DNA from 3 places in the Thermochromatium tepidum ATCC 43061 genome. Region 3 is predicted to be linked to each of the others. Evidence: predicted binding sites of a transcription regulator. Region 3 holds the regulator's gene; each other region holds the start of a gene.

Region 1 (7,241 bases), 850 kb from region 3:
CCAGAAAGGCCGCGGTCTTGCCGGTGCCAGTCTGGGCCTGGCCGGCGATGTCCTGGCCCTCAAGGGCGAGCGGCAGGGTCTCGGCCTGGATTGGGGTGCAATAAACAAAGCCGGCCTCGGCAAGACCGGCCAGGATCCGGGGATCGAGCGCCAGACTATCGAAGCGGGTCGAGGTCAGATGTGTGTTGGTCATTGAATCTATCGGTGAACGTCCGGGTTGGCCTGCAGATGCGGTTTCGAAGCCTCGCGGACGGCAAGACTTGCAAATTGCCTGCGCTTTGGATCAAATAGCATCTTACTCAAGGGTGCGGAACAACGCCAATTCGCCCGCCCACTCCTCGTTCCGACCGACGCGATGCCGTTTCGGCCATGCCCTTCACCCGCCCATGCCATCAAACATTATTTGGGAGACGACTTCAGTGAGCGATCGCATCGTCCATGTGACCGATGATTCCTTCGAGGAAGAGGTTCTGAAATCCCCCGATCCGGTGTTGGTCGACTACTGGGCCGACTGGTGCGGACCCTGCAAGATGATCGCTCCCGTGCTCGACGAGATCGCCGATGAATACGCCGGGCGGGTCAAGATCGCCAAGCTCAACATCGACGAGAACCCCAACACACCGCCCCGCTACGGCATCCGCGGTATCCCGACCCTGATGCTCTTTCGCGGCGGCGAGGTCGAGGCAACCAAGGTCGGCGCCGTCTCCAAGTCGCAGCTGACGGCCTTCATCGATAGCAATCTCTGAGCTGAGCGCTCGCTAAAGCCCTTGACGCGCCCCGCGTCCCGAGGATCTTACCCCTAACCGAGTCCACGCGGGGCGTTCATCGAAACACCCTCATCTCCAGCCGGCCAGCCGCCACTCGCTGCACGTCCTGACGACATTGCCTCCACGGCGAGACGCGGTCGCCGATCCCGATTTCCGTCCTAACGAACACAACAGTGATGAACCTAACTGAACTCAAAAAGATGCCAGTGCCCAACCTGGTGGCCCTGGCGCAATCCATGGACATCGAAGGTGTCGCCCGCTCGCGCAAGCAGGACCTGATCTTCGCCATCCTCAAGGCCCAGGCCAAGAAGGGCGAGGACATCTATGGCGACGGCGTGCTCGAGATCCTCTCGGATGGGTTCGGTTTCCTGCGCTCGGCCGATGCCTCCTATCTGGCTGGGCCGGACGATATCTATGTCTCGCCAAGCCAGATCCGACGCTTTGCGCTGCGCACCGGCGATACCATCTCGGGCAAGATTCGACCGCCCAAAGACGGCGAACGCTATTTCGCGCTGCTCAAGGTCAACGACATCAACTACGACCGTCCCGAGAACGCCAAGAACAAGATCCTGTTCGAGAACTTCACGCCGCTGTTCGCTCAGAAGCGTCTGACGCTGGAGATCGGCAACGGCAGCACCGAGGACATCACGGCCCGCACTATCGATCTGGTCGCGCCCATCGGCAAGGGGCAGCGCGGGCTCATCGTCTCCCCGCCCAAGGCCGGCAAGACCATGATGTTGCAGAACATCGCCCAGTCGATCGGCCACAATCACCCCGACTGCTATCTGATCGTGCTCCTGATCGACGAGCGTCCCGAGGAAGTCACCGAGATGACGCGCTCGGTGCGCGGCGAGGTCATCTCCTCGACCTTCGACGAGCCGGCCACCCGTCACGTCCAGGTCGCCGAGATGGTGATCGAAAAGGCCAAGCGCCTGGTCGAACACAAGCGCGACGTAGTCATCCTGCTCGACTCCATCACGCGCCTCGCCCGCGCCTACAACACGGTCGTGCCCTCCTCTGGCAAGGTCCTGACCGGCGGGGTCGATGCCAATGCACTGCAACGGCCCAAGCGCTTCTTCGGTACCGCGCGCAACGTCGAGGAAGGGGGTTCACTCACCATCATCGCCACGGCGCTGATCGACACCGGCTCACGCATGGACGATGTGATCTACGAAGAGTTCAAGGGCACGGGTAACATGGAGCTCCATCTCGACCGGCGCATCGCCGAAAAGCGCATCTTCCCCGCGATCAACATCAATCGCTCCGGCACCCGGCGTGAGGAGCTCCTGATGAGTCCATCAGAGCTGCAAAAGATGTGGATCCTGCGCAAGATCCTGCACCCGATGGACGAGCTGGCGGCGATGGAATTCCTGCACGACAAGCTCAAGGCGACCAAGACCAACGAAGAGTTCTTTGCCTCCATGAAGGGCTGAAGTCAGGCCCACCGGCTCATTCGAGCCATACAGCGACCCGCGCCGACGCGCCGCGCCCATCGACGACGACCAGTGTCACATAGCCCGATCCCGGCGGCGTCCAGCGCGTTTCCCGAGAAAAGGGTTCGCGTGCAATGGGTGCGCCGTCGGCAAACCAAGTAAAGGGCGGTGTACCACCCCGGACCCTGAGCACCAGGGCCCCAAGCGAGGAGGCACCAAACCCCAGATCGATCCGTGCCCCCGGCGGCGGATAGGCGATCTCCAGCGCCGCCGCCGAGGGGCTCGCGCGGCTGGCCGCCGGGACGTGCCGCAGGATCTCGGGCAGTTGGGCGTGGTTCATGGGGCGCACACCAGGCGGCGGTGGCGGTAGCGGCGTGCGCGGGCCGAGCTGGGCGAAGACGTCGATGAGCACGGGCGCGGCGGCCTCGATCCCAGCCAGACCCGGCACGGGCGCACCATCCGCCCGCCCGGTCCAGACGCCCACCACCCAGCGTCCGTCGAAGCCGATGGCCCAGGCGTCGCGATAGCCGTAGGAGGTACCGGTCTTGAAGGCGATCCGGTCGGACGTGGCGCGATCCGGCGCCGGCACCCCGGCGAGGATGGACCCGACCAGCCAGGCAGCGCGTTCGTCCAGCACCGGACGCCACACCGAGGCGCCGCCCGCAGCGTCATGCTCCAGCGACTCGCGCAGCACAACCGGCGCGCCGCCACGCGCGATCGCGGCATAGAGCCGGACCAGATCGGTGAGCGTCACCCCGACCCCGCCCAGGCCAATCGCAAGACCAGGTGCCGAGAGTTCGGGCAAGGCCGGCTCGATCCCAGCGCGGCGCAGACGGGCCATCAGACGGGCCGGCCCCACGGCCTCCAGCAGCCGGACGGCGGGGATGTTCAGTGAGGCCTGGAGGGCCTGGCGCACCGAGACCGTGCCCTGGAACGCGCGGTCGAAGTTGGTCGGGACATAGCCGTCGAAGCCGGTCGGTCGATCCTCGATCAGGCTCTCGGGATGGGCGATGCCATCCTCAAAGGCCAGACCATAGATCAATGGCTTGAGCGTCGATCCAGGCGAGCGGATGGCGCGGGTCATGTCGATATGGCCCCGGCGTGTCTCGTCGAGCGGATCGGGTGAGCCGACCGAGGCCCAGACCTCGCCCGTGGTATGCTCGGCGACCAGGATGGCGAGCGAGACCCGATCCCCCAGGGCGCGGGCGCGCTCGGCAGCCAGGGTTTCCAGGCGTTCCTGCAAGCGGGCGTCGAGGGTCAGGCGCTGGACATGGCGTTCGGGATGGGCGCGCTGGATACGCCAAGCCAGATGGGCGGCGTGCATGGGCAAGGGGCGGCGTGTGCTTGGTATCGGCTCGCGCAGCGCACCGGCCAGTTCAACGGCATCGATCAAGCCGGCGGACTGGAGACGCCGCAGGATGGCATCGCGTGCGCGTTGCAGGGCCTGGGGATCGCGATCGGGACGGCGCGTCTCGGGCGCCTGGGGCAGCGCGATCAGGAACGCCGATTCTGCTGCCGTCAGTCGGCGCGGTTCATGCCCAAACCAGGCCAGCGCCCCGGCGCGTACCCCCTCAAGGTTGCCCCCCTGGGGCGTCAGATTGAGATAGGCCGTGAGGATGGCCTCCTTGTCGAGCCGTCGTTCTAGGGCCAGGGCCAGACGCATCTGATGTAGCTTTCCGGCGAGATCCTGGGTCGAGCGCCCGTCGAGCAGACGCGCCAACTGCATGCTGATGGTCGAGCCACCGGAGACGATGCGCCCGTGTCTGAGCCATTGCCAGGCGGCGCGTGCTAGAGCCCAGGGGTCAACCCCGGCATGGTCGCGAAAGCGCCGATCCTCGATGGCCAGGAGCCGCTCCAGATAGCCTGGATCGACCGCGTCGAGCGCAACCGGCAGACGCCAGCGCCCGTCGGCCACGGGGAAGGCGCGCAACAGTCGACCCTCGCGGTCGAGGATCTGGGGCGAGGTTGCCACCTCCAGCTCGGGCAGGGGCGTGGCCTGGATCCAGGCGGCCAGCCACAGCCTGGCCCCCAGGGCCACAGCGATGAGGATGACCAAGGCCAGCGAAAACTTGGCAAGCCGACGCATGGTGACCCTAGGCGCCCGGCGGCGCCTTCATCGACTCGAAGGCGTTCAAGGCATTCAGCAAGGTTTGACGCTCGATGTCGTCGAGCGCCTGATTCAGTGCGGTCAGTGCGCTCGGACCCTGGGCGCACAGGAGCTCCTGGCCGGTCGGGCCGCGCAGAAAGGCGTACAGGGACTGGGCGAGCGGGTGGCCCTTGCGGGCGGCGCCCTTGATCCAGCGCAGGCCGAGCTCCGGGTTGTACTCGACACCCTCGCCGGCGAGGTAGGCGCGTCCGAGCCGGCACATGGCGTCGGGATAGAAGGCGTTGGCGGAGCGCTGGAACCAGGGGATGGCGTCGGTGGGTCGTTGGGCGCTGAGCAACAGGATGCCGAGGTCGCATTGGGCGATGGGGTCACCGCGGTCGGCATCGACGAGGGTTGGGTAGTGTTCGGGGGCGATGGCGAGTCCGGAGAGATCGAGGACGTCCTGGAGGGGGATTTGGGTCTTGGCGCCGGGTTGGCTCGGGCTGAGGGCACTGAGGCGTCCGCTGTCGATGTAGCGCCAGAGGGTGCGTTTGGTGAGACCCGTGAGGGCGGCAGCGGTATTGAGGCTGATATAGTACATGCTCGATCTGGACCCTGAGGTTGGGGCGGATAGAGTTTTTACAGCGCGCCGGGTGTGGCAGCCTCCGTCTGTCACAGTGGGGTGTGACAGGGGCGACCCCTGTCACGGTCGGATGCGACAGACAGACCGGCGTCATTCCGGTCGGGTGTCCTGGGCCAAGCTGGCTGGTCGCGCAATGACTTGAAGCCCCAAGGGTTTGACGGCTTGGCCAGGGTTGGCGCGCCTTTTGCTTTGGCCTTGGGGTGAGGGGCCTGGGTCAGGCGAGCCTGTCTGACCGGTTCCTCGCCCGGATATCTTCCATTTCCATTGCGGAGTCTGTCATGAAACGATACCAGCAAGGCTTTACCCTGATCGAGCTCATGATCGTGGTCGCGATCATCGGCGTTCTGGCGGCGATCGCGTTGCCCGCCTATCAGGACTACACCAAGAAGGCGAAGGTCTCTGAGGTTGTACTCGCCGCAAGCTCGGCCCGGACCTGCGCCACCGAGATCATCGGCGGCGGTGGCACTGTTAGCCAGGTTAGTAGCTGCGCCTCAGGCTTTGTGCCGACCCAGTATGTCTCAGGTTTGACTGTCAGTGGGAGTGGTACTACAGTGACGATCGTTGCGACCGGGACAAAGATTGGCGAGGCCGTTCGTGTCACCCTGAGAGGGACTGTCGGTTCGGGTACGATCAAGACCTGGAGATGCACTGGCAACCCCAACCGTCTGATGCCGGGCTCGTGCAAGAGCTGATCCTTAAGCGCTGCGGTTGAATGGTTTTATTTTCCGTCTCACAAAGCCCTGGGTGTCCGGGGCTTTTTTTTGGCCGCTCTTCCAGTCATGATGAGATCTCTGCCCCTTGCCAAAGACACCCGACATCGCGTCTCGGTCGGTCTGGGCTTGATCCTGCTCCTTAGCGCCACCTGTTTCATCTATCTCCAGGGTCTGAATGCCTCGACCTTTTACGACGATCGTCGTAACCTCTCGGCCCTGGAGACGCTCGATACCCTGGAAGAGGCCTGGCGCTTCGTGACCGAGGGCGGTGCGGGGCCGCTCGGGCGTCCGCTTGCCCAACTGAGCTTCCTGATCCATGCCAATCAGCCCCGCATGGACGCGGCCTCTGACGCCCGTTTCGTCAATATCCTCATTCACCTGGCCAACGGGGTGCTGCTCTATGTGTTAGGCGCGATGCTCTTGCGGCTGCGCGGCCAGGATGAGGCGAGGAGCGACTGGATCGCGCTCGGGGCCGCGGCGTTGTGGTCGTTCATGCCGTTGCTTGCCTCCACCACGCTGATCCTCATCCAGCGCCAAACCAGCCTTGCGACCCTGTTTGGATTGATCGGCTTGACGGTGTTCGTGTATGGCTATTTCATTCAATCGCAACGCCCGAAGCAGGCCCTCTTGATTCAGGGTCTGGGACTGGGGATCGGGACCCTGCTTGCCATCCTCGCCAAGGAAAACGGCGCCCTGTTTCCGGTCTATGCCCTGGTGATCGATGCGGTATTGCTGCCGAACCTGAGCGCACCCAGCCCCCTCCGTCGCCTCAGACGCGGCACGCTCTCACTCGGACTGGCGGCGTTGCTGGTCTATCTCTTGACCTTGAATCAGGACTGGTCCAGCGTCGATCCACTCCGCGGTTGGTCGGTGTTCGAGCGCTTGCAGACCGAGGTGGTCCTGCTGTGGCAGTATCTGTATCTGGCGTTTTTCCCCCAGCCGACCGCCTTCAGCCCCTTTTATGACGACCTGACCGTCATCCGGGGCTGGTGGGCTCCGACCCTCTCTGCTCTCGGCTTTTTGGCCCTGACCCTGATCGCCGTCCTGATCCGCCGGCGCACCCCCTGGCCGCTCTTTGCCTTGACCTGGTTCTTCACTGGCCACCTGCTCGAATCGACCGTCATCCTGCTCGAACTGATGTTCGAGCATCGCAATTATCTGGCCGTCTATGGCTTGTGCCTGGCCCTGTCGGCCCTGGCCTGGCAGGCCCCTGGACGCTATGCCCGTCTCGGGCCGGCGCTCTTTGGTGTTTATACCCTCTTGATGGCCCTCATCCTCTACGGAACCACCTCCATCTGGGGCCAGCCCCTGGTCGCTGCCGAAAGTTGGGTAAAACGACATCCCAATTCGCAGCGCGCAGTTGCCTATCTCGCCGAGATATATCACGCCGGCTTCGGCGACGACATCAGCTCGGCGTTACCGCGTATCGACAGGGCGGCCCACGCCTGCTCTGACTGTACCGATGCCAAGCTGCAGATCCTGCTCTATGCCTGTGGCCATACCGGCGAGGACGACATCCGCCAACGCCTGGACGATCTCATGCAGTCGGCCACTACCGCCCAGGCATTGTTCCAGTTGTTTTATAACCTGGATTCGCTC
Region 2 (7,241 bases), 260 kb from region 3:
GGCCTTCTGCGAGTTTCTGATCAGCGTTGGGTCCGAGATCGTCGCCGCCGTGGCGCCGACAAGGGCCGAATCCTTACTCGAGGCCCCTTGTCAGAGGGTCCAGATCGGCGACCTCGCCGACCTCGAGCGGATCGCCCGCCTTGAGCAGGCCCAGATCCTGATCGGGAGTTCGCACCTGGCACCAAGCGCCGAGCGTCTGGGTGTGCCGCTCCTGCGGGCCGGCTTCCCGCAATACGATCTGGTCGGAGGCTATGCGCGTCCCTGGATCGGCTATCGGGGCGCGCGGCAGGCGCTATTTGATTTCGCCAACCTCATCCTGAATGCACACCATGAAATCACCCCCTACCGCTCGATCTACCGCCAGGACGATGCGCAAGCTGAGCTTGGTGTGGCCTGAGACCCAGGTTCGACCCGCGATGCTGAGGATCGCCTTCGCCAGCGCCGACCGAATCAGGGTCGATGAGCACTTCGGCATGACCAGAGGGCTCGTCATCTATGACCTGGACGACAAACGGGCCCAATGCGTCGCCGTGGTCGAGTTCCCCATCAAGGACTCGGGCCATCACGACGAAGGTCGGCTTGCCGCGCGCATCGCCGCGCTCGATGGGTGTACCGCCGTGTATTGTGCGGCGATCGGCGGGTCAGCCATACGGCAATTGCTCGCCCGTGGCATCCAGCCCATCCGTCTCAAGGCGCCTGAGCCGATCGAGACGATCCTCGCCGAGCTGCGCACCTCCATCCGCTTGGGAGGCGTACCCTGGATCGAGACCGCGCTCGGCAAACACACGTCAGATCCGGATCGCTTCGCACGCATGATCGCGGAGGGTTGGGAAGGATGAAGACCCTGACCCCTGTCGGCCAGATCCCCATGCGCGAGACTCGGCCAGCCTGGACCGGCTGTGCCGGCTGCCTCAGCCAGGGTCGCTGCGGGAGTGCGCAGGCCTTTAGTCCCCCTGAGGAAGCAGGTCCTGCCGTCACCCCGCCGCCCAGACTGATCCGGGGCGCCGCCCTGGCCTATCTCGTCCCGGCCACCGCCATGCTGATCGGCGCCGTGCTCGGCGCCGGGGCAGGCGATGCAGCAGCGGCAACGGGCGCGGTTTGCGGCTTGATGTCAGGCCTTTTGCTCCTGCGCCGCCTTGCCACCACCCTATCCATCCAAGCTCGGAGAGAGGATCGATGATCGAGGACCCAATCTATCAGACCGCCTTTATCAAAGAGATGATCCGCCAATTGCGTGCCCTCGATCAGCATGGCTTGTGGGATGGTCTGCCCAACGAGGCGCTGTTCGAGCCGCTGCTCCTGACCCAGGAACGCAAGGCCGAGATCCCCCTGATCGGCAACCCAGATACCAAGACCATCGCCCGTTTGCAGGCCTTTTACAACGCCATCGCCGTGCTGATCGAGCAGGAGTGCGGACGGATGGCCACGGCGCTCATCACGCTGAACGACGAGGGGTTCGGGCGCGCCCTGATCATCGTCGGCAAGCTGGTGGCCGTCGACAAGACCCTGCGCGATGCGCATCGCTTCGGTTTTGCCTCGCTCTCGAAGATGAAGACCGAGGCCGACGCGCTGCTCGCCGTGGCCTTGGAGCGCATCGGCACCTATCCAGAGGTGGCAGGGCTATGACCCCAAATACCCTGAGCGCCTATACCCGCGGTGGCACCCCCTGGATCCCGACCTATGTCGAATCCATCGATCCCAGACGCTGTATCGGGTGTGGGCGGTGCTTCAAGGTCTGTTCGCGCGCCGTGCTCGCGCTGGTCGAACGGGAGGCCAGCGAGTCGTTGGAGGAGGACGATGACTGGGATGATGACGCAGAGACCACTGCCCTGATGACCGTGCGCGATCCCATGGATTGCATCGGCTGCGGCGCCTGTGGGCGCACCTGTCCCAAGGGGTGTTTCACCTTCAGCACGCCCTAAGGACCGGCGCCGGCCTCAAAACTGTTTGACCTCGATGCCGAGCGTCTGGATGCGATAGGCGATCTGGCGCGGGGTCATCCCCAAAAGGCGCGCCGCCTTGGCCTGGACCCAGCCGGCCTTTTCGAGCGCAGCGATGATGCGTTCGCGCTCAGACGGCTCTCCCACGTCTGAGTCTGTCTTAAGGTCATTGGTCGGCGTCGCCCGGACCGGCTGGGCCGCGGGTGCGCGCCCGAGCTGGATCAGTTCGGCACCAATCGAACCGTTCTCCGACATCACCGCCGCCCGTTCGAGACAGTTTTCCAGCTCGCGCACATTTCCCGGCCAAGAATATTGCATCAGACGGCGGATGGCCCCCTCGTGCAGCACCAGTGGCCGCCCCTGTTGTTTGGCGATCTGCTCGATCAGATGACGCGCCAGATCCGGGATGTCCTCGCTCCGTTCGCGCAGGGGTGGGAGCACGATGGGCATGACATTGAGCCGATAATAGAGATCCTCCCGGAACTGTCCCGAGGCCACGGCGGACTCAAGGTCGCGATGGGTGGCCGCGATGACCCGTACATCCACCTTGAGGGTGCGGGTACTGCCGACCCGCTCGAACTCCCCTTCCTGGAGCACGCGCAATAGCTTGACCTGGAAACTCGGCGAGATCTCACCGATCTCATCGAGGAACAGGGTCCCGCTATCGGCGGCCTCAAACCGTCCCTTGCGCGTGCCGATCGCACCGGTAAAGGCCCCCTTTTCGTGGCCAAAGAGCTCGGACTCGAGCAGGTTTTCGGGTAGGGCGGCGCAGTTGAGCCGGACATAGGGGCCGCGGGCACGCGGCGAGTTGTAATGGATGGCGCTGGCGATCAGTTCCTTGCCGGTACCGGTCTCGCCGCGGATGAGCACCGTGGTGTTCCACTTGGCCACCAGGCGCACCTGTTCGAAGACCCGCCGCATCCCGATCGAGCGCCCGACGATATTCTCGAAGCCATAACGACTGCGCAGGGTGCGGCGCAAGGCGTCGCGCTCGTCGGCGATCCATTGGCGTTCCTGATCGACCTCGAGCGCAAGCCGCACGTTCTGACCGATCAGGTTGGCGATCATCTCGACGAACCTGGTCTGGGCCTCGAGCCCGCTCACCGCCTCGGGTTGAACGGCAAGTACCCCGAGTGTCCGGCCATTGGCCGTGATGGGTGTCGCGATCAGGGGGCGCTCTGGGTCATAGATCCCCAGACGATTCAAGAAACGTGGGTCATGCCCCAGGCGCGGTACGGCCAGGGTCGTGCCGCGTTCAAACACCGACCCCAGGACCCCCTCGCCGCTTTGATAGCGGACAGGGGCAAAGCGCGTGGCATCAGGGGCCCCCTGAAGCATGGTGATCGCCAGCTCGTCGCCATCGCCCGCAATGACGCTGATCAGCCCGTGACCAAGCCCGGCCTCGGCCAGGACATCCAGGACCTCGCGCAGGGTCTGGCGATAGTCGAGCGAGCGCGACAATACCTCGCTGACCCGGTACAGGGTCTCGATGCTAGCCCCCTCGCTCATTCCGTCTCACCCTCGGCCTGTTCCGGGAGGATGACGCGCACCCGGCAGCCGCCCGTGGCCCCGGGGTCGATCGCGAGGGTTCCACCATGGTCGGTGACGATCTGCTGGGCGATTGCAAGACCAGTCCCGGCATGGCGCGGCTTGGTGGTGAAAAAAGGCTCGAAGACCTTGAGCCTGAGATCGGGTGCGATCCCAGGGCCGGTATCGCCGATACAGACCTCGATGCTGTTGGGCGGACCGACGAGCTGCAGGGTGGTGAGGGTCAATTCCCGCGTCTGCCAGCCCTTGGTGTTCATCGACTCGATGGCATTGTCGATCAGGGCCTTGAAGAGGGCGCGCAGTCGATTGGGATATCCCCGCACCCTCGCCAGGACCGCCTGCGGCTGCCAATTGACGGTCACCCCCGCCGCCAGGAGGCGTCCCGTCGATAGATCGAGTACCTCGCGCAACAAGGCATTCACATTGACTGGTGTCAGGGCCTCGGGCAGGGGATCGGGGATGGCCTGTCGGAGGGTCTCGAGCGCCTGTCGCCCTGCCGCCAGGACGGAGGTCAAGGCCGCTGTCATGGGGTCGTGCTGATCGCGCCTAGTCTGCATCGTCACCACCGAGGCGAGCATATTGAGTGGTCCTTCCATCTGATAGAGCGCCGCCAAAAACCCCTCGCGCAGTGCCTCGATGCGATTCTCCTCGGCCATTAACGCCTGAAGGGCCGCCAGACGCGCCTGTTCGTGCTGGGCCTTTTGCCGGGTGATCTCTTTGATGATGAGCAAGAGATAGAGGTTGCCCTTGGGCCCAAAAAAGGCATCGGCCTCCTCATCGAGACGCTTGACCCAGGTACCGGTGCACGAGAGCCAACGCGGTGCCCTCCCGCCCAGCGGATCGATGCGGATCTCGAGGTCGGAGAACGCCAGGGCCCCATCTCGAGCTGGACCGAGTCGATACCCGAGGTCGATGCGCACCGCATCGAGGATCAGTCGCGCCGGTTCAGTCATCCCCAGCTCGGCCGTCAGCCTTTGGTACTCAAGGTTATCGAGCACCACACAATCCTCGCCGTCGAGCAAGGCGATCGCCAGGGGGGCCGAATCGATCACCGACTCGATCAGCGCCTTTTGGTTGTTGACCCGACACTCGAGCCGATGGAGTTCGGTGACGTCGCGATGGATCCCGAGATAGTTCTGGATCTGGCCCAGGGTATTCGACACCGGGATGATCAGGAGCTCGGCCAGATATTCAGACCCATCCTTGCGTCGATTGACGAGCCGCCCCTTCCAGCTCTGGCCGGAGCCGATCCGTTGCCACAGCTCGGCATAGAGCGCACGCGGCGTGGTCTTGGCCGAGAGTATGGACGGGTTACGCCCGAGCGCCTCGACGGCGCTATAGCCGGTCACCCGTTCAAAGGCGGGATTCACATACAGGATGTTTGCCTGGCGATCCGTGATCGAGACCGCGATGTCAGCCTGGGCCACGGCCTCGCGAAAGGCAGACTCGTAGATAAGGGGCAGTGTCTGGTCGGCAGTCTTCATTGACTTGATGATCTGAATCGCGAACTTTTCAATCTCGTCGAGGATCGGCATCCATAGGACGACGCCTAATGTATGCAAATTTCATACGTCATTAACCATTCCCGAGCCCCCATCTACTCCAACCCCAGCCCTGTTTGAAAGCCGACAAAGGTCGAGATAATCCCTGTTCGAAAACCAACAAACGGTCGGCGCTCTCGTCCAGGCCCAGAGGCTCGGCGTCGTGCGGAAATCGACCAGGGGTCGGAATCCAGTCATCCTGTCGGGGTCTTTCTGGATCTGGCACGAAATACGCTTGGACTCAGGACGTCAAGGGTCTCTCTTAAGGACACAGAGCTGCCATGAGCGAATACTGGGCCGTACTCGTGACCACTATACTGGTCAACAACGTGGTCTTGACCAAATTCTTGGGTCTTTGTCCCTTCATGGGCGTCTCCCGGGGGGTCGAGAGCGCGCTCGGGATGGGGCTAGCCACCACCTTCGTCATAACGCTCGCCGCCGCCCTGACCTGGATGCTCGATCATTGGCTGCTACAGCCCCTGGATCTGGGGTTCGTACGTCTCCTCACCTTCATCCTGGTCATTGCCGCCGCCGTGCAGTTCGTCGAGCTGTTGATCAAAAAGACCAGCCCTGAGCTGTATCGGGCGCTCGGTATCTATCTACCCTTGATCACGACCAATTGTGCGGTGATCGGGGTGACCCTGATCAACGCCCAGGAAGGGAGTCCATTCGTCTACGCCCTGCTGTACGGCTTTGGGTCGGCCCTGGGGTTCACCTTGGTATTGGTGATCTTCGCCGGGATGCGCGAGCGTCTCGCACTTGCCCGGGTGCCAGCCGCCTTCAAGGGCAGTCCGATCGCCTTCGTGCTCGCCAGCCAATTGGCGCTCGCCTTTATGGGCTTTACCGGGTTGTCATGGCGATGATCACGCTCGACCTCATGACCGCCATCCTCTCCCTGACGGGGCTCGGACTGATCCTGGGATTGGGACTGGGTCTGGCCGCTCGGGTCTTTGCCGTCGCAGAAGAGGGCCAGGTGAGCGCACTGCTTGCGTTGCTGCCCGGAACCAATTGCGGTCAGTGTGGGTTTGCCGGCTGTCTCGGGGCGGCCGAGGCGCTCGCCTCCGGTCGCGCCGGACCCAGATTGTGTCCAGCGGGCGGGGCCACACTGGTGCCGCTTCTGGCCAAACACCTGGGGCTCGAACTCGAGGACGCCGGGCATGATGAGGGCCCGCGGATCGCCGTCATCAAGGAATCGCTGTGCACGGGCTGCTGTCGCTGTCTGAAGGTCTGTACCACCGACGGCATCGTCGGCGCGGCGAAACAGATCCACGTCGTGCTGCGCGAGGCCTGTATGGGCTGTGGCGCCTGCGCCGAGCGCTGTCCAACCGGAGCAATCCAGCTCGAACCCATGCCAGTCAGCCTGCAACACTGGATATGGCCTAAACCTAAACCGGAACTGGCACTCAGATGAGACTGCGCAAGGTCTTTCCCAGTCCCCGCTGGGGGGTCCATCCACCAGACCGCAAACGGCCCGCCGCCGACCTGCCGCTGCGCGTCTTGCCACTCCCTGAGCGACTCTTCGTGCCGCTCCAGCAGCACATCGGTACCCCGGCGCGCCCGATCGTGCGCGCCGGTCAAAGGGTTCTTAAGGGTCAGCTCCTCGCCGAACCCCAAGGGACTTTATCGGCGGCCATTCATGCCCCAAGCTCGGGCCAGGTCCTGACCATCGGCGAGGTGACCGCGCCACATCCCTCGGCGCTTCCCATCCCCGCCATCGTCATCGCCTGCGATGGCGAGGAACGCTGGATCGAATCCGATGCCCCGAGCGATCCCTTTGACCTGACGCCGGAGGAGATCAACCGCCGGATCGCGGCGGCCGGCATTGTGGGTCTGGGTGGCGCGACCTTTCCCGCAGCGCTCAAGCTGGGTCTCGGCTACCGCGCCGGCATCCATACCCTGCTCATCAATGGCAGCGAGTGCGAGCCCTATCTGTCCTGCGACGATCGGCTGATGCGCGATAAACCCGAGGCGATCCTCGATGGTGTCCGTCTCATGCTCCAGGCCACGGGTGCCAGACAGGCGCTCATCGGGATCGAGTCGAACAAGCCGGAGGCGATCGCGGCCATGGAACAGGCGGCCCAGCCCTACCCCGAGCTCAGGGTCCGGATCCTCCCGGCCCGCTATCCGATGGGTTCAGAGCGCCATCTGTTTGCGAAACTCACCGGCACCGAGTTACCAGCCGATTGTCGCACCACGGATCTCGGCGTCCTGG
Region 3 (7,241 bases):
GATCTATATCGAGGCCGATGAGGTCGAGGTCCGCGAGTCCGACAACACCAGCATCTATGTCGGTCAGGTCCAGGTCGAACAGGGCAGCATGCAGCTGCGCGCCGACCATGTCACTGTCTATCATCGCGAGGACCGCCGCCCGCGTCTGATCATCGCCCTCGGCACGCCGGCCAGCTACAAACAATTGCTCGACGACGATCAGGGCGAGGTCCGGGCGTTTGCCAAGCGCATGGAATACGACGCTGACAAGGACGAGCTGGTGCTGATCGGTGAGGGTCTGCTGATCCAGGGCGAGGACCGTCTCACGGGGGAGCGCATCCTCTACGACCGGGCCAGGGCCCGTTTCCGTGCCGGCGGCGCAGGTCGGGTCAAGATCACCATCACCCCGGATGCCTCATGAGCGGTCTGAGCGCCGAACACCTGATGAAGCGCTACGGCAGTCGTCAGGTGCTCCAGGATGTCAGTGTCAAGGTCGAGCCGGGTAAGGTCGTGGGCCTGCTCGGGCCGAACGGCGCCGGCAAGACGACCTGCTTTTATCTGATCGTCGGTCTGATCCATGCCGACCAGGGTCGCATCCTGCTCGACGGGCGCGACCTTACCCGGCTGCCCATGCACGCCCGGGCGCGCGCCGGTCTGAGTTACCTACCCCAGGAACCCTCGGTCTTTCGCAAGCTGACTGCCCGCGAGAATATCCTGGCCATCCTCGAGACGCGGCGCGATCTCAAGCGCGCCGAACGCGAGGAACGCGGTGAGCGTCTGCTCGAGGACCTGGGCATCGCCCATGTGGCCGACTCGCTCGCCCTCAGCCTCTCGGGTGGCGAGCGCCGCCGGCTGGAGATCGCCCGCGCCCTGGCGGTTGAACCCAGGGTGATGCTGCTCGACGAGCCCTTCGCTGGTATCGATCCGATCGCCGTCGGCGACATCAAATCCATCGTCACCCATCTGCGTGATCGCTCCATCGGGGTACTCATCACCGATCACAATGTGCGCGAGACGCTCGCCATCTGCGACCATGGCTACATCATCGGCAGCGGCACCGTGATCGCCGCCGGCGAACCGGCCGAGTTGTTGGCCAACCAGCGGGTGCGCGATGTCTATCTAGGTGCCGATTTTTCCATGTAGACTAGACTCAGATTACGGACACCCCATGATGGCTTAAACAGCAATAGACAGACCACAGTTCGGACGCCAACTCGATCGATGAAGCCATCCCTTCAGCTTCGACTCAATCAGCAACTCACGATGACGCCCCAGTTGCAGCAAGCGATCAAACTGCTGCAGCTGTCAACGCTCGAGTTGCAGCGCGAGATCCAGGAGGCGCTCGAAAGCAATCTGATGCTTGAAGAAGGCGAGGAATCCGAACCGCTCGAGGCGGAGTCACTGGAAGATTCCCCTCTGACCCAGCTCGAAGATGATCCCTTCGGTTCTAGCGCATCCGAGTCCGAGTGGCTCCTGGAACGCGAGGTACAAGCCGAGTCGTATGAGATACCGGAGGAGCTGCCGGTCGATACCCAATGGACCGACGTCTTCGACAGCTACCTGCCGCCAACGGCCCACGGCATGAGGGATGACACAGACCAGGACCCACTGTCGAACCGCTCACGTCCGCAGACGCTCTGGGATCATTTGATCTGGCAGCTGAATCTCAGCCGTTTGAGCGAGCGCGATTTCATGATCGCCCAGGCCGTGGTCGACGCCATCGATGCCAACGGCTATCTGCGCGCCGATGTCGATGAACTGGTGGCCACACTCGCCGATCCCACGATCGGCGCCGATGAAGTCGAGACCCAGATCCATCGCGTCCAGTCACTCGACCCAGCTGGCGTCGGGGCGCGCAATCCGCGCGAGTGCCTGTTGATCCAGCTGCGCCAGCTGTCGCCCGAAACGCCCTGGCGCAACCTGGCCATCGCCGTGTGCGAGGCCGGATTCGAACATCTGCCGCGCGGCGACGTCACGGCCCTCTCACGCCTGCTCAAGGCGCCCGAGGACGACCTGACCCAGGCGCTCGATCTCATCCGCCGGCTCAACCCGAAGCCGGGCCGCTTGCTCGCAGAGACGCCCTCGGAGTACGTTGTACCCGACATCTTTGTGCGTAAGAAGGATGGCCGCTGGCAGGTCGAGTTGAACCCTGACATCACCCCCAGACTCAGGGTCAACGCCGACTATGCGCGCCTGGTACGCCGCGCCGACCAGAGCAGCGATGGCCAGACGCTCAAGAGTCACCTCCAGGAGGCGCGCTGGTTCATCAAAAGCCTGGCAAGCCGCAACGAAACTGTACTGCGCGTGGGCGCCAAGATCGTGGAGATGCAGCAGGACTTCCTCGAATACGGCGAAGTGGGGATGCGGCCCATGGTGCTGCGCGACATCGCCGAGGCCCTGAATCTGCACGAGTCGACCATTTCACGGGTGACCACGCAAAAATACATGCATACACCCCGAGGCACATTCGAGCTCAAGTATTTCTTCTCGTCCCACGTCAATACCACCTCTGGCGGCGAGTGCTCGTCGACGGCGATCCGCGCCCTGATCCGCAAGCTGATCGCGGGAGAATCCCCGCGCAGACCTCTCAGCGACAACAAGATCGCTGAGGAACTGGCAAGACAGGGCATCGACGTCGCACGCCTCACAGTCGCCAAATACCGTGAGGCTATGGGTATCCCGGCCTCGAGTGAGCGCAAACGCCTGGCTTAAACAGGCTGTTTGATTCTTTATCAAGGAGTTTAATGATGCAAATCAATCTGACGGGTCATCACATCGACGTCACCGATGCGCTGAAGTCCTATGTCGACAGCAAATTCGAGCGTCTGGCACGCCACTTCGACCACGTCATCAACGCCCATGTCGTCCTGAGCGTCGAAAAGCTCGAGCAGAAGGCCGAGGCCACACTCCATGTCAATGGCGGCAAGGTCTTCGCCGACTCTGTGCACGAGGACATGTATGCGGCCATCGACAGCCTGGTCGACAAGCTCGATCGCCAGGTCATCCGCTACAAGGAGAAGAAGAGCAGTCACCGCGGCGGAGCCGTCAAGACGGCCGAAGCGGAATGAGATCGGCCTCTCCAGTACCTTGGAAGCCGTGTCTTCCGAGGTGATGGAGGCAACACCCATCACACCTCGGTGGCCGGTGCCGCCGGCGCCTGAGGTGTCTTTACATCGAGAACACGACAGAGCGATCAGGCACCAAGTGCGCCCGTCCGCCCGAGGTACCCCAATCTATGACCAGCATCGAATGCCAGCAGCATCCTGGTTGGATCAGCCATTACCCCCGACCACCTGCGGGCGCGTCGGCGGTCAACAGGAGTTGGAGCCATGTTCGGCCCTGACCTGATCAACGAAGCCCGTATCGGATGCGGTCTCGAGATCGCCAGCAAGAAGCGTCTGCTCGAGACCCTCGCCGAACTCCTGGCCAGGGATCATCCCAGGCTCCAGCCCGAGACCGTCTTCGAGCATCTGCTCGAGCGTGAGCGCCTGGGCAGTACCGGACTCGGCCATGGCATCGCCCTGCCCCATGCGCGCATGAAGGACGTCGGCGAGGCGATCGGTGCCTTCGTGCAAACCGTCCGGGGCGTCGATTACGACGCGGCAGATGGCGAGCCGGTCGATCTGGCCTTCGCGCTGCTTGTGCCCGAGTTGGCCAACGAGGAGCATCTGCGGCTTTTGGCACACCTAGCCAGCCTGTTTAGCGACCCGAACGTGCGCGCTCGACTGCGTGAAGCCACCTCGCCTGCCGAGATCCTGCACGTCCTGAGCGCCTTCTAGACCCATGCGACCCGCCCGATTCGCATGATCGACAGCCTCCAGAGCGTCGTCATCCAGACCGGCGCCCAGCTCAAGCTGCGCTGGCTGACCCCAGAACCCCAGACCCCTCGTCCGTTGCGCGGGGTGGACCCAGAGCAGTCGCTGATCGGCTCGCTCAACCTCATCCACCCCAATCGACTCCAGGTCGTCGGCCCCCCCGAACAACGTTACCTGGCGGCACTTGGACGCACCGCCCACGACGAGGCGCTCGACAAGCTCTTCGCCGACCGGCCCGCCGCCGTGATCTTCAGCGATGGACTGGAACCGGGGGCCGATTTCTGCGAGCGCGCCCGCTCAACCCAGACCCCCCTGCTCGGGTCGCTGCTCGGCGATCAGGAACTCATCAACCATCTGCGCTATTTCCTCACCCAGGCCCTGGCCGAGCGCAAGACCATCCACGGCGTCTTCATCGAGGTGCTTGGGATGGGCGTGCTCCTGATCGGCGCGCCGGCCGTCGGCAAGAGCGAGCTCGCGCTCGATCTCATTACCCGCGGCCATCGGCTCATCGCCGACGATGCACCGCGTTTCGCCCGCATCGCCCCTGAAGTGATCGAGGGGAGCTGTCCGGAGACGCTTAGAGATTTCCTGGAGGTACGCGGTCTAGGGATCCTCAACATCCGCGCCATGTTCGGCGAGGGCGCAGTCCTACGTAACAAGACGCTCAACCTCGTCATCGATCTCCAGCCGCTGGCCCAAACCGAACTCGAGTGCATCGACAGGCTCACCGGCAGTCTATCGGCCATGAATGTGCTGGGCGTGGCCATCCCCAAGATCGTCATGCCGGTCGCCCCGGGTCGCAACCTGGCGATCCTGGTGGAGGCGGCCGTCAGACATCAGATCCTGCGCATCCGCGGCTATGATGCCGGCGTGGACTTCATCGACCGCCAGGCGCGCGCCATTCATCTGGACCGACCCGATCCACCCGTCGCCCGCGACTGATCCTATGCCAAATCGCTCGACAGGAGACCCGCCCATGCAGCTGATCATCCTCAGCGGTCTGTCCGGTTCCGGTAAGAGCATTGCGCTCCACACGCTGGAGGACATGGGCTTCTACTGCATCGACAATCTGCCCTTTTTCCTGCTCCAGGATCTGGTGTTCGGGTTGCGCGAGACGCTCGACGAGTCCTTCGGCAAGACGGCGGTCGGCATCGACGCGCGCGGCAATCTCGCGGCACTGCGCCAACTTCCTGAACTGGTGCGCGTCGCCCGCGAGCGCGGGATCGACTGCCGTGTGCTCTTTCTGGAGACCGCGCTGGAGATCCTGATCCAGCGCTATAGCGAGACCCGCCGTCGTCATCCACTCACCAATGGCGACCGCCCGCTCCGCGAGGCCATCCAGCTTGAACAGGAATTCCTGCAGCCGGTGCGTCGGCACGCCGACCTGGTGCTCGACACCACCAGAACCAATATGCATGAGCTGCGCGACCTGGTACGTGGCTGGCTGCTGAGCGGAGAGTCGCCCCGGATCTCGATCCTGCTCCAGTCCTTCGGCTTCAAGCATGGCGTGCCGCCCGACGTCGACTTCGTGCTCGATGTGCGCTGTCTGCCCAATCCGCACTGGGAGGCCGAGCTCAGGATGCTCACCGGGCTGGATCCCAGGGTGGCGCGCTTTATCGAATCCAGCCCCCAGGCGCTGGAGATGCGCGCCGATATCCTCGCCTTCTTCGAGCGCTGGGTTCCCCGATTCGAGACCGACGGGCGCAGCTATCTGACCATCGCCATCGGCTGCACCGGTGGTCAGCATCGTTCGGTCTACATGACCGAATGGCTCGGCGAGCACCTGAAGTCACTCGGTCATAGGGTCATCGTCCGTCATCGGGAGCTGGCGTGAGCGTCGGTATCCTGCTCCTTACCCATCGTCCCCTCGGGGAGGATCTGTTGCGTATCGCCAGCGAGATCCTCGGCCGGGTGCCGGACGGGATCGCCTGCTGTGAGGTCGTCAACGACACCCCACCCGATGAGATCCTCGACCGTTGCCGGTGTCTGGCCGAGACCCTTGACCAGGGCGAGGGCTTACTGGTGCTAACCGATCTCTATGGTGCCACACCGGCCAATGTCGCACGTGCGTTCGCCGACTCGCGCGCCCAGGTGCGTGTGGTCAGCGGTCTGAACCTGCCCATGCTGCTGCGCACCCTCAATTATGCCGCGCTCGATCTCGACCATCTGGCCGAAAAGGCCCTCAGCGGCGGTCGCGACGGTGTGCGCCGTGGCAACTGAGTCCGGCTTGATCCGCAGGCCACCTGGTCGATTCCAACGCATCCAAAGGCAGTTTGGGTACTAATCTTAAAGATCAGAAGGATCACAACTAGATGATTCGCCGAGAACTCGAGATCCGCAACAAGCTCGGGCTGCACGCGCGGGCCTCGGCCAAGCTGGTGCAATGCGCCAATCGCTTCGAGAGCGAGATCATGCTCGAGCGCTGCGGCCAAAGCGTCAACGGCAAGAGCATCATGGGGATCATGATGCTGGCTGCCAGTCAGGGCAGCAGGATCACGGTCGAGATCACAGGCAGGGACGAAGAGGAGGCCATAGCCGCTATCGAGCAACTCATACTGGACCGCTTCGGAGAACCAGAGTGACCCTCGCCTTCCAGGGTATCGGGATCGGCGCGTCGAATGCGATCGCGCTGGGTCCGGCCTTCATCGACATCAAAGGACAAAGGATCTTGACCCAAACGCCGATCCGCGCCGACGAGATCCAGGACGAGATCGCTCGCTTCGATCTGGCGGTCGAGGCGGCACGCCGCGCGCTCAAACGGGTGCATGCCCAGATCCCGCCGGACACACCGATTGAAATCGTCGAATTCATCGACACCCATCTGCTCATGCTCGAGGACACGGCGCTCATCGACGGCGTGCGCCATCTCGTGGCCGAGCAGCTATGCACCGCCGAATGGGCGCTGCAACGCCAGCGCGACATCCTAATCGCGGTCTTCGATCGCATGGATGACCCCTATTTGCGCACACGCCGCGACGATATCGAGCATGTCGTGCGCCAGATCCAGAGCTTTCTGCGCGGCGAGTCGAACGAACCGAATCTGGCGCAGCAGGATCTGGCCGGCCATGTCGTGGTGGCGCGCGACCTCATGCCCGCCGACGCCATCCTGCTGCATCATCGCGGCGCCGTGGCCTTCGTGACCGAGTACGGCGGACCCATGTCGCATACCGCGATCCTGGCGCGCAGTCTCGGCGTACCTGCGGTCATGGGGCTACACGACATCAGCCGCTATCTGCGCCCCGGGGAACTGCTGATCGTTGACAGCGCCAGCGGCACCGTCATCGCCAACGCCGACGCGCAACTCATCGCCGACTACCGTCGGCGCCTCAGCGCGATCCAGGCACGTCAGGGTCGCCTGCGCGCCCTCGTCAGCCGCCCGACCCGCACGCGCGACGGCGTCGAGATCCGGCTCCAGGCCAATCTGGAGCTGGCCGAGGACGTCGAGCT

Evidence for each region. Region 3 encodes sigma-54, which starts transcription at its own class of promoters, with help from an activator protein. Its sites were predicted from a motif close to TGGCANGNTNCNTGCTT; they were not measured.
Region 1: E6P07_RS13980 (pilin) is a predicted target of sigma-54. The motif match lies at 5,103-5,119, and genes of this name have one in related genera.
Region 2: rsxA (electron transport complex subunit RsxA) is a predicted target of sigma-54. The motif match lies at 5,250-5,266, and genes of this name have one in related genera.

Annotation. Positions count from the first base shown of each region.
Region 1 covers NZ_CP039268.1:218,150-225,390, reverse strand. Annotated here, with positions in the region: gene E6P07_RS01060 (DEAD/DEAH box helicase) at 1-193, opposite strand, end outside; gene trxA (thioredoxin TrxA) at 420-746, shown strand; gene rho (transcription termination factor Rho) at 944-2,200, shown strand; gene pbpC (penicillin-binding protein 1C) at 2,217-4,286, opposite strand; gene E6P07_RS01040 (SEL1-like repeat protein) at 4,294-4,887, opposite strand; gene E6P07_RS13980 (pilin) at 5,208-5,621, shown strand; gene E6P07_RS01030 (tetratricopeptide repeat protein) at 5,712-7,241, shown strand, end outside.
Region 2 covers NZ_CP039268.1:2,069,966-2,077,206, forward strand. Annotated here, with positions in the region: gene nifN (nitrogenase iron-molybdenum cofactor biosynthesis protein NifN) at 1-397, shown strand, start outside; gene E6P07_RS09515 (NifB/NifX family molybdenum-iron cluster-binding protein) at 417-839, shown strand; gene E6P07_RS09520 (SoxR reducing system RseC family protein) at 836-1,180, shown strand; gene E6P07_RS09525 (NifX-associated nitrogen fixation protein) at 1,177-1,626, shown strand; gene fdxB (ferredoxin III, nif-specific) at 1,623-1,922, shown strand; gene nifA (nif-specific transcriptional activator NifA) at 1,938-3,449, opposite strand; gene nifL (nitrogen fixation negative regulator NifL) at 3,446-4,972, opposite strand; gene rsxA (electron transport complex subunit RsxA) at 5,311-5,892, shown strand; gene E6P07_RS09550 (RnfABCDGE type electron transport complex subunit B) at 5,883-6,440, shown strand; gene rsxC (electron transport complex subunit RsxC) at 6,437-7,241, shown strand, end outside.
Region 3 covers NZ_CP039268.1:2,327,803-2,335,043, forward strand. Annotated here, with positions in the region: gene lptA (lipopolysaccharide transport periplasmic protein LptA) at 1-400, shown strand, start outside; gene lptB (LPS export ABC transporter ATP-binding protein) at 397-1,122, shown strand; gene E6P07_RS10725 (RNA polymerase factor sigma-54) at 1,201-2,691, shown strand; gene hpf (ribosome hibernation-promoting factor, HPF/YfiA family) at 2,727-3,047, shown strand; gene E6P07_RS10735 (PTS sugar transporter subunit IIA) at 3,309-3,758, shown strand; gene hprK (HPr(Ser) kinase/phosphatase) at 3,783-4,736, shown strand; gene rapZ (RNase adapter RapZ) at 4,771-5,628, shown strand; gene E6P07_RS10750 (PTS sugar transporter subunit IIA) at 5,625-6,014, shown strand; gene E6P07_RS10755 (HPr family phosphocarrier protein) at 6,107-6,376, shown strand; gene ptsP (phosphoenolpyruvate--protein phosphotransferase) at 6,373-7,241, shown strand, end outside.